4 regions of the Bradyrhizobium sp. USDA 4486 genome follow, and region 1 is predicted to be linked to each of the others. Evidence: predicted binding sites of a transcription regulator. Region 1 holds the regulator's gene; each other region holds the start of a gene.
The links. Region 1 encodes LexA, which represses DNA repair genes until DNA is damaged. Its sites were predicted from a motif close to TGTTCNNNNTGTGTTCNG; they were not measured.
Positions count from the first base shown of each region.

Region 2: a site for LexA is predicted at 1,386-1,403, ahead of ACVWY3_RS32660 (DNA recombination protein RmuC). Genes of this name have one in related genera too.
Region 3: a site for LexA is predicted at 1,094-1,111, ahead of ACVWY3_RS17980 (ImuA family protein). Genes of this name have one in related genera too.
Region 4: a site for LexA is predicted at 959-976, ahead of recA (recombinase RecA). Genes of this name have one in related genera too.

Region 1 covers NZ_JBSRZV010000001.1:2,003,718-2,005,919, reverse strand. Annotated here, with positions in the region: gene ACVWY3_RS09830 (molybdopterin molybdotransferase MoeA) at 1-517, shown strand, start outside; gene lexA (transcriptional repressor LexA) at 694-1,395, shown strand; gene ACVWY3_RS09820 (hypothetical protein) at 1,596-1,808, shown strand; gene ACVWY3_RS09815 (hypothetical protein) at 2,005-2,202, shown strand, end outside.
Region 2 covers NZ_JBSRZV010000001.1:6,920,684-6,922,885, forward strand. Annotated here, with positions in the region: partial or broken gene ACVWY3_RS32655 (GIY-YIG nuclease family protein) at 1-19, opposite strand, end outside; gene ACVWY3_RS32660 (DNA recombination protein RmuC) at 155-1,354, opposite strand; gene def (peptide deformylase) at 1,526-2,053, shown strand; gene fmt (methionyl-tRNA formyltransferase) at 2,177-2,202, shown strand, end outside.
Region 3 covers NZ_JBSRZV010000001.1:3,655,799-3,658,000, forward strand. Annotated here, with positions in the region: gene ACVWY3_RS17975 (Y-family DNA polymerase) at 1-344, opposite strand, end outside; gene ACVWY3_RS17980 (ImuA family protein) at 235-1,029, opposite strand; gene ACVWY3_RS17985 (putative DNA modification/repair radical SAM protein) at 1,191-2,202, shown strand, end outside.
Region 4 covers NZ_JBSRZV010000001.1:1,210,436-1,212,637, reverse strand. Annotated here, with positions in the region: gene recA (recombinase RecA) at 1-867, opposite strand, end outside; gene ACVWY3_RS05845 (hypothetical protein) at 1,354-1,512, shown strand.

The DNA.
Region 1 (2,202 bases):
CATCCGCCGCGCCCGCGAGAGCGGCGCCGACATCCTGATCACCACCGGCGGCGCCTCGGTCGGCGACCACGATCTGGTCCAGCAGGCACTGACGGCCGAGGGGATCGCGATCACATTCTGGAAGATCGCGATGCGGCCCGGCAAGCCGATGATGCATGGACGCCTGGCGGCAATGCGCGTGATCGGGCTGCCCGGCAATCCCGTGTCATCCTATGTGTGTGCCTTCCTGTTCATGGTGCCGCTGATTCGCGCGCTGTCGGGCCGTTCCGTGATTCACCATCGCCGCGAACGGGCGGTGCTCGGCCGCGACGTCGGCGCCAACGACCAGCGTGAGGATTATCTGCGCGCACGGCTGGAGACGCGCGACGACGGCACGCTGATCGCCGTTCCCGTCAATCACCAGGATTCCTCACTGCTTGCGAATCTCGCTGCGGCACAGGCACTTCTGGTGCGCGCGCCGTTCGCGCCGAAGGCCGAAGCGGGCACGCCTTGCGAGGTGCTGCGCCTGCCGGTCTGAACGCGCCGGCTACACGCGTGGCGCGAACTTTGTCGCGTTCACGGTAAATTAAGCAGTTGCGGAACATGTATCGAACATATAGTGTCCGTTCATGATTTGTTTCGAGCATGTAGCGGCTTATCGCTGAATTCAGCGTCTCGGAATCGAACGACATCAACCGGGGGATTTTGGTCGAGATGTTAACGCGCAAACAATACGAGCTCCTGCGGTTCATCAGCGAGCGATTGAAGGAAAGCGGCGTGCCGCCCTCCTTCGACGAGATGAAGGACGCGCTCGATCTGCGCTCGAAGTCGGGCATCCATCGCCTGATCACCGCACTCGAGGAGCGCGGCTTCATCCGCCGCCTGCCCAATCGCGCCCGCGCCATCGAAGTCATCAAGCTGCCCGAGCTGCAGGCCGCGGCCGGCAACCGCCGCGGCTTCACGCCGAGCGTCATCGAAGGCAATCTCGGCAAGGTGAGGACGACGTCCAGCCCGCCCGCCGACGAGGGCGAGCGCCCCGTCGCCGTGCCGGTGATGGGCCGCATTGCGGCCGGCACGCCGATCGAGGCGTTGCAGACTCGCAGCCATACGATCAGCGTCCCGCCCGACATGCTCGGCTCGGGCGAGCATTACGCGCTCGAGGTGCGCGGCGATTCCATGGTGGAAGCCGGCATCCTCGACGGCGACATGGCGCTGATCCAGCGCAACGAGACCGCCGACACCGGCGACATCGTGGTGGCGCTGATCGACGACGAGGAAGCGACCTTGAAGCGCTTCCGCCGTCGTGGCGCCTCGATCGCGCTCGAGCCCGCCAATGCGGCCTATGAGGTGCGCATCCTGCCGCCGAACCGGGTCAAGATTCAGGGCAAGCTGATCGGGCTTTATCGGAAGTACTGATACCGCAAGTCCTGAGCGCGCTGTCCGCGCGCTCCGGTCGGCATCGCCATCAGAGATCGGAGCGGATGATTGTCCGCTCCCGCTGGATAGTCTTTCTGGTTTCGCTCAGATTATCCGGCCCCTGCTCCGACGCTACATCCTCGGCACGCCGCACCAAGCAGACCGCTTCGGGATGGCTTTTGAAGGTTCGAGGAGACGTCATGCGCAAGATCATCCTGAGCACGGTGGCCGCAGCGCTGATTGCGGGATCAACGTCGCAAGCCGTTGCTGCACCATCGCATCGCCATGTCCGCAAGGACACCGCCAAGGAAACGGTAGCGAGCGAGCAAGTCCGAAACGCGCGCAATGCGCTCACGCAGCCATCACAATCGGTCTGGCCATATTCCGGCTGGTCGGCGCCCGCCGGCCGCTGACACGCGCCCACCGAATGCGCGAAAGCAGGGTTTGTTCCTAGCGCCTTCGGGAAAGATAATGTGATCGCATGCTGCGGTGGCGAGCCGCAGATTTGCCTATAACCGCGCAGACGCTATGATGCTTCCACTCTGATAGAGGCCTGCGCCTCGTAAGACAGAGGCGCGGGTTGCTATCTCCGCATGAGGAGCACCCACGATGTGTGACTACAGCCTGCATGCCGTCGCATCGCGCCCTGCCGAAGTCGGCGAGACGATCGTGACGACAACTTTCCGCGGCACCTCGACGCGCGGCTTTGCCTCCGCGGCCGATCCAACAGTCGCGGTCTGCCTGCTGCCGGGAACGGAGCTCGCCTTCGCCGACAACGTCCGCTACGACAATCGCTGGATCTGGACG
Region 2 (2,202 bases), 4.9 Mb from region 1:
AGTAGTGGCGTGTGCCCATCTGCCGCCTCCCACTGCGCTGTCATCGTCCGCGAAGGCGGACGATCCAGTAATCACCAGCGTCTCGGTTCAACCACAATCGCTGCGACGTATTGGATGCCTCCGCCTTCGCGGGGCGTGACAATGTACTACAATTCTACTCCCCCGCCTGGAGCTTCCGCGGAAACAGCTCGCCCGCGCCCGTCGCCACCAGCCGCGGGCCTTCCGGCGCGTCGGTCTTGCTGAAATCGAGCTCTTCGATTCGCCCCGCCCGCTTCTCGATCTTGTCGGCGGAGATCAGGATCTGGCGGACGTCCTCGTTGGCGTCGGCGAAATGCTTCTGCAGCTTCAGCACGCGCTCGCGCAGGCGGCCGAGATCGTCGCCGAGCTTGATCACCTCGGTTTGGATCAGGTCGGCGGCATCGCGCATGCGTGCGTCCTTCATGATCTGCTGCATCACCTGGATCGCGAGCATCAGGAGCGAGGGCGACACCAGCACCACGCGGGCGCGATAGGCCTTCTGGATCACGTCGTCGAAACCGTCATGGATCTCGGCGTAGACCGATTCCGACGGCACGAACATCAGCGCCATCTCCTGGGTCTCGCCGGCGACGAGATATTTCTCCGCGATGTCGCTGACATGCTTCATCACGTCGCCGCGCAGCCGCTGCGTGGCGAGGCGCTTCTCCTCGTCGGTGCGGGCATCGTGCAGCGCCGTCATCGCCTCCAGCGGGAATTTGGCGTCGATGCAGAGCGGGCGCTGGTCGGGCAGGAACACGACGCAGTCCGGGCGCTTGCCGGTCGAAAGCGTGAACTGGAACTCGTAAGACCCTTTCGGCAGACCGTCCTGGACGATCGCCTCCATGCGCGCCTGGCCGAAGGCGCCGCGCGACTGCTTGTTGGCGAGCACGTCGCGCAAGGTGGTCACCTGCGTGGTGAGGTCGGTGAGGTTCTTGTGCGCGTTGTCGATGATGCCGAGCCGCTCGTGCAGCGCCCGCAGGCTCTCCATGGTGTTGCGGGTCGAGTGTTCCATGGACTGGCCGACGCGGTGGGTCACCGAATCCAGCCGCTCATTGACCGCCCGGGCCATCTCGGCCTGGCGGCCGGCCAGCGCCTGGGTCATGGCGTCGACCCGGCCGGAGGCCTCGGCCTGGGCGCGCAGCACCTGGGCCAGGCGCTCCTCGAGCTCGTCGGCCCGGATCGCCTGGGCCGTGGCGAGTTCCGCGCCGCGCCGTCCCGAGCGCGCGATCACGACCGCAATCACAACCAGCAGGATGAGGACCAGCGCGCCGAAGCCGATCAGCGCATCGATGGTGCGCACCGGCCAGTCGCCAGCCAAGAAAATGATCTCGTTCATGCCAGCCCTTCTAGCCGATTCGCATTGAGGCGCGAACGAAGAGGGAACGTATTTGGTAAAGAACTCCCTAAATTTTATGGTTAACGAAACCTGAAGTTTTATCGTGAGTGGAGCGTGAGCCGGGTTCCTGGCCGCATTGACCGCATCCGGCGCGCGGCTTAAATCGCCGACATGGCCCTACGAGAAATCATCATCCTGCCGGACAAGCAGCTGCGACTGGTCTCCAAGCCGATCGAGAAGGTCACGCCGGAGATCCGCAAGCTTGCCGACGACATGTTCGAGACCATGTACGACGCTCCCGGGATCGGGCTTGCGGCGATCCAGGTCGCGCAGCCGCTGCGGCTGATCACCATGGACCTCGCCAAGCCCAACCAGGACGGCGAGACCAAGCCGGAACCGCGCGTGTTCATCAACCCCGAGATCATCGCGTCCTCCGAGGAGCTGTCCACCTACGAAGAAGGCTGCCTGTCGATCCCCGAATATTACGAGGAGGTCGAGCGCCCCGCGAAGGTGCGCGTGCGCTTCACCGATCTCGACGGCAAGGTGCACGAGGAGGATGCCGAAGGCCTCTACGCCACCTGCATCCAGCACGAGATCGACCATCTCAACGGCGTGCTGTTCGTCGACTATCTGTCGAAGCTCAAGCGCGACCGCGTGATGAAGAAGTTCGAGAAAGCCGCCAAGCGCGCGGGCGAGTAGGGCTCTGCGTCGTTCCGGGGCGATGCGCAGCATCGAACCCGGAACCTCGAGATTCCGGGTTCGGCTCTTCGAGCCGCCCCGGAACGACCCGTCACTGGATTTGCGTCGTTCGCAGGTTTCCCCATGCCCCTCCGCCTCATCTTCATGGG
Region 3 (2,202 bases), 1.7 Mb from region 1:
AGCCCGTGCGGCGGATCGAGCGCCACCAGCGGCGTGAAGCGGTCGCACCAATCGGCGATGTCGCCAAGCGTCTTGGCATCGGCCACGACATCGGCATCGAACACCTTCAAGTCCGGGCACATCGCCCGCGCATTGGCCAGCGGCTGGCCGATGTACAGGCCGAGACGCTCGGCAGCCTCGTCGAGCGCATGGATCACCAGCGCATTGTTCTCCTTGATGACGACGATGCTCGGTTCATCCTGCGCGCCGCTGCTCACCTGCAAAAACCGCTGGATCCGGTCGATGGGCAGGCGCGGCAGCCACAGGCTGAGGATACGTCGACGGTTCACTGAACTGGCACTCATCACAATTCCATTCCATGATCCACCGGCCGCACGGGCCATGACGATTGCGCAAGAGCTCGGCATCGAAGCGCGGCGCGCCCCAGGCACTCCACATTGCCCCCGGCGGCGAATGCGCCGCACGCAGCATCCATCGCGTCTCCGCGGTCGAAGGCAGCGGCTGCGCCGCCATCCGCAGCATCAGCCCGGTGACGCCTGAAGATTGCGCGGCGAGGGTCAGCTTGCGGCTCGCGACGAGATCGAACTGTCTGACATCGCCCCAGAGCTCGAGCACGACCGCGCCGAGCGCATCGCAGGCGAGCGCGTCGGCCGAGATGCGCAGCGCGCTCTCGACATCGGCGGCGCGCGCCATCACGACGCGGCGCGGATCGAGCCCGAGCTCGGCAATCCCGCTCATCGACAGCGCACCGGTTTCAACTTCCGAAAAATCCTGCCGCACCCACAGCAGCGGCCGCTGCGCCGAGACGCGCCCTGCGAGGCCCATGACAAAACCCGTCGCAGTTGTCCCCTGCCGCCCCTCGCAAAACACCTCGTGGATCGCCGCGCGCGCGAGCCCGCCCTTCAGCGCGGCGTCGGCCTCGCCATGGCCGAGCGCGACGCGGTCATACTGATGCATGACCTCCGCCGTCTCGATGCGCTCGATCTGGCCGCGCAAGGTCGCAAGCGCGCTGATGCGTGCGCTGCTCATGCTCGCCGCTCCTTCAGAGGTGATTGCCGTGGCCTGCAAAAGAAGAACCAGCGGCTGGCTCATTTGTTCATGATATGTTCTAATATAAAGCTAACGGCGCTTGAAGAGTCAATCAAATTGGCGCGCCAAAGATTCATGAGTGGAATCAAAGAGATTCAGGCATGGACGTACAACGCAAACTGGAAATTCTCGCGGATGCCGCCAAGTACGACGCCTCCTGCGCCTCCAGCGGCACCGAGAAGCGGGATTCCAGCGACGGCAGGGGCATGGGCTCGACCGCGCCAGGCATGGGTATCTGCCATTCCTACGCGCCTGATGGACGCTGCATCTCCCTGCTCAAGGTGCTGCTGACCAACGCCTGCAATTACGATTGCCTCTATTGCGTCAACCGCGCCTCCTCGAACGTGCCGCGCGCCCGCTTCACCATCGACGAGGTCGTCAAGCTCACGCTCGACTTCTACCGGCGCAATTACATCGAGGGCCTGTTCCTCTCCTCCGGCATCATCCGCAGCCCCGACTACACGATGGAGCAAGTGGTCAGTGTCGCGCGAAAACTGCGCGAGGAGCATCACTTCCGCGGCTACATTCATCTCAAGACCATTCCGGAGGCCGACGACGCGCTGATCGCGGAGGCCGGCAAATATGCCGACCGCCTCTCCATCAACATCGAGATGCCGCAGGAGACCAGCCTGCAGCAATTCGCGCCGGAGAAGAACGTTCGCGCGATCCGCCGCACCATGGGCCGGCTGCGGCTGAAGCTGGACGAAGCCGAGGAAGGCCGTAACGCGAAGACCAGGGCGAAGCCGCAGCGCTTCGCACCGGCCGGACAAAGCACGCAGATGATCGTCGGCGCCGACAGCGCGAACGACCACACCATTCTTCACACCAGCGCCAATCTCTACGGCTCCTACCGGCTGCGGCGTGTCTATTACTCCGCATTCAGCCCGATTCCGGACGCCAGCCGCGCTTTGCCTCTGATACAGCCGCCGCTGCTGCGCGAGCACCGGCTCTACCAGGCCGACTGGCTGATGCGGTTCTACGGCTTCGACGTCGGCGAGATCGTCGACGACAGTGCGATGCTGCCGCTCGACATCGATCCGAAGCTCGCCTGGGCGCTGCGCCACCGCGACCGCTTTCCGCTCGACGTCAACCGCGCCAGCCGCGAGGAGCTGC
Region 4 (2,202 bases), 790 kb from region 1:
GCCGAGATCGAGGATCTCGCCCATCTTGGAGACGCCCTCGCCGTACATGATGTCGAACTCGACCTGCTTGAAGGGCGGCGCCAGCTTGTTCTTGACCACCTTCACGCGCGTGGTGTTGCCGACCACTTCGTCGCGCTCCTTGATCGCGCCGATGCGGCGGATGTCGAGACGAACGGAGGCGTAGAACTTCAGCGCGTTGCCGCCGGTCGTGGTCTCGGGCGAGCCGTACATCACACCGATCTTCATGCGGATCTGGTTGATGAAGATCACCATGGTATTGGACTTGTTGATGGAGGCCGTCAGCTTGCGCAGCGCCTGGCTCATCAGACGCGCCTGCAGGCCCGGCAGCGCATCGCCCATCTCGCCCTCGAGCTCGGCCTTCGGCACCAGGGCCGCAACCGAATCGACCACCAGCACGTCCACCGCACCCGAGCGCACCAGCGTGTCGCAGATTTCCAGCGCCTGCTCGCCGGTGTCGGGCTGCGAGATCAGAAGCTCGTCGATATTGACGCCCAGCTTGCGGGCATAGACCGGGTCGAGCGCATGCTCGGCGTCGATGAAGGCACAGATGCCGCCCTTCTTCTGCGCTTCCGCCACCGTGTGCAGCGCCAGCGTGGTTTTTCCCGAGGATTCCGGCCCGTAGATCTCGACGATGCGCCCCTTTGGCAGGCCGCCGATGCCGAGCGCGATATCGAGCCCGAGCGAGCCGGAGGACACCGCCTCGATGTCCATCGACCGGTCGCTCTTGCCGAGCTTCATCACCGATCCCTTGCCGAACTGGCGCTCGATCTGGGAGAGCGCGGCGGCCAGGGCTTTACTCTTGTCCATGGAAGATCCTTCGACGATACGCAGGGCAGTGGCGGACATTGGGTCGTGCTCCTTATGGCGAGGATTCGCGTGTGGGACAAACGATTGGCGAGGCGCTCGGCGATAAAAGCAATGTACACCATCTGTTCTATGTTCGCAATATGTTCTTTTCACAGGTCGGGGACAGCACCACAGGTCGAGTACTGTCCGTATTTGACCCCCGGTGTCCCAAGTTGATTGTCGCCGTGTGCAAGCCGCCTGATCCGCCTCAGCGGGTGTCCCGCCACGTGACACAAAACCTTGGCACAGATCGTGCAGACTATTCATCACCGGGGAATTGCTCGTTCCGACCCGGGGCTGGAAAGCCGCCGCCCGCGCTCAATTTAAGCGGGCGGCGTTTTTGTTGGCCGTGCCTCTGTTCGATTGAAGCTGATCCACAGCAAAGACGCAGCCGCGGCGCCGTCATAAATCCGCAATGCTGCGGCACCGAACTTTCTGGGGCCACCGGCTTTGTCGGGTAGCGGGGCCGCCACAGCGGGGATCTCCATGACGGAAAACACGCACCACGATGCGACGAGGCGCAATCACCTCCTCGAGGCGGCGCTCGAGGAGATGGCGAAGTTCGAGCGCAGGGAAAACGAGTTCCGTAGGAAGGACCGCGAAGAGCGCGCCGCCGAGCTGCGCCTTCCCATCAAGGTTCATTAGGCCGCGGCAGGAGCTGGTTTCGCCGGGACCTTTTTCGCCAGGACCTTTTCGCCAAGACCGTTTCGGAAGCTGACCCGGTTTCTACCGGCGCCGCTCCCGTGCCTGTCCCGCATTCGACCAGGAATGGCTCGGGACAAAGCGGCGTTATAGGTACTTAAATACCTAAATCGAGCCGTTGATTCCGCAGCGACATCTCCCCGCGTCCTACTGTGCATGGGGTTGTTTTCGGTTCTTGAAAGCCGCCATTGTGCGGATCCGATGGCTCGGGCCCGCTTGCGGCTGCGCCTGACGCCGCCCTACAGCAGCATCAGCAGCGCGACGCCGATGACCAGCACCACGAAGCCAGCCGCCGTCGCGGCGGCAAATGACCGCTCTACGTTATCCATGATGCCACCCCGTTCTCGGCGCGCCACGTTTCCCCCATGGCCTCGCCGATGGAACGGAATCTCGCCCGCCGGTGTGGCTCCAGTTGTGCGATCGGATGGCCAAATTGGGACCGGTGCGGGGCCAGTCTGCGACCTCCTGGCGCGCCGCTTTCAGGACAGCCGTCAGGCGCCTGTAAGCCGACTCTCCTAATTTCGTCTCGCCCGGTGGACCAACACCGGGCCTCCATACCAGTCGATGACCCCGCTCGGCACCGAGCGGGGTTTTCTCGTTGCACGACACGCAAGCGGCGCGATCTGCCGGAAT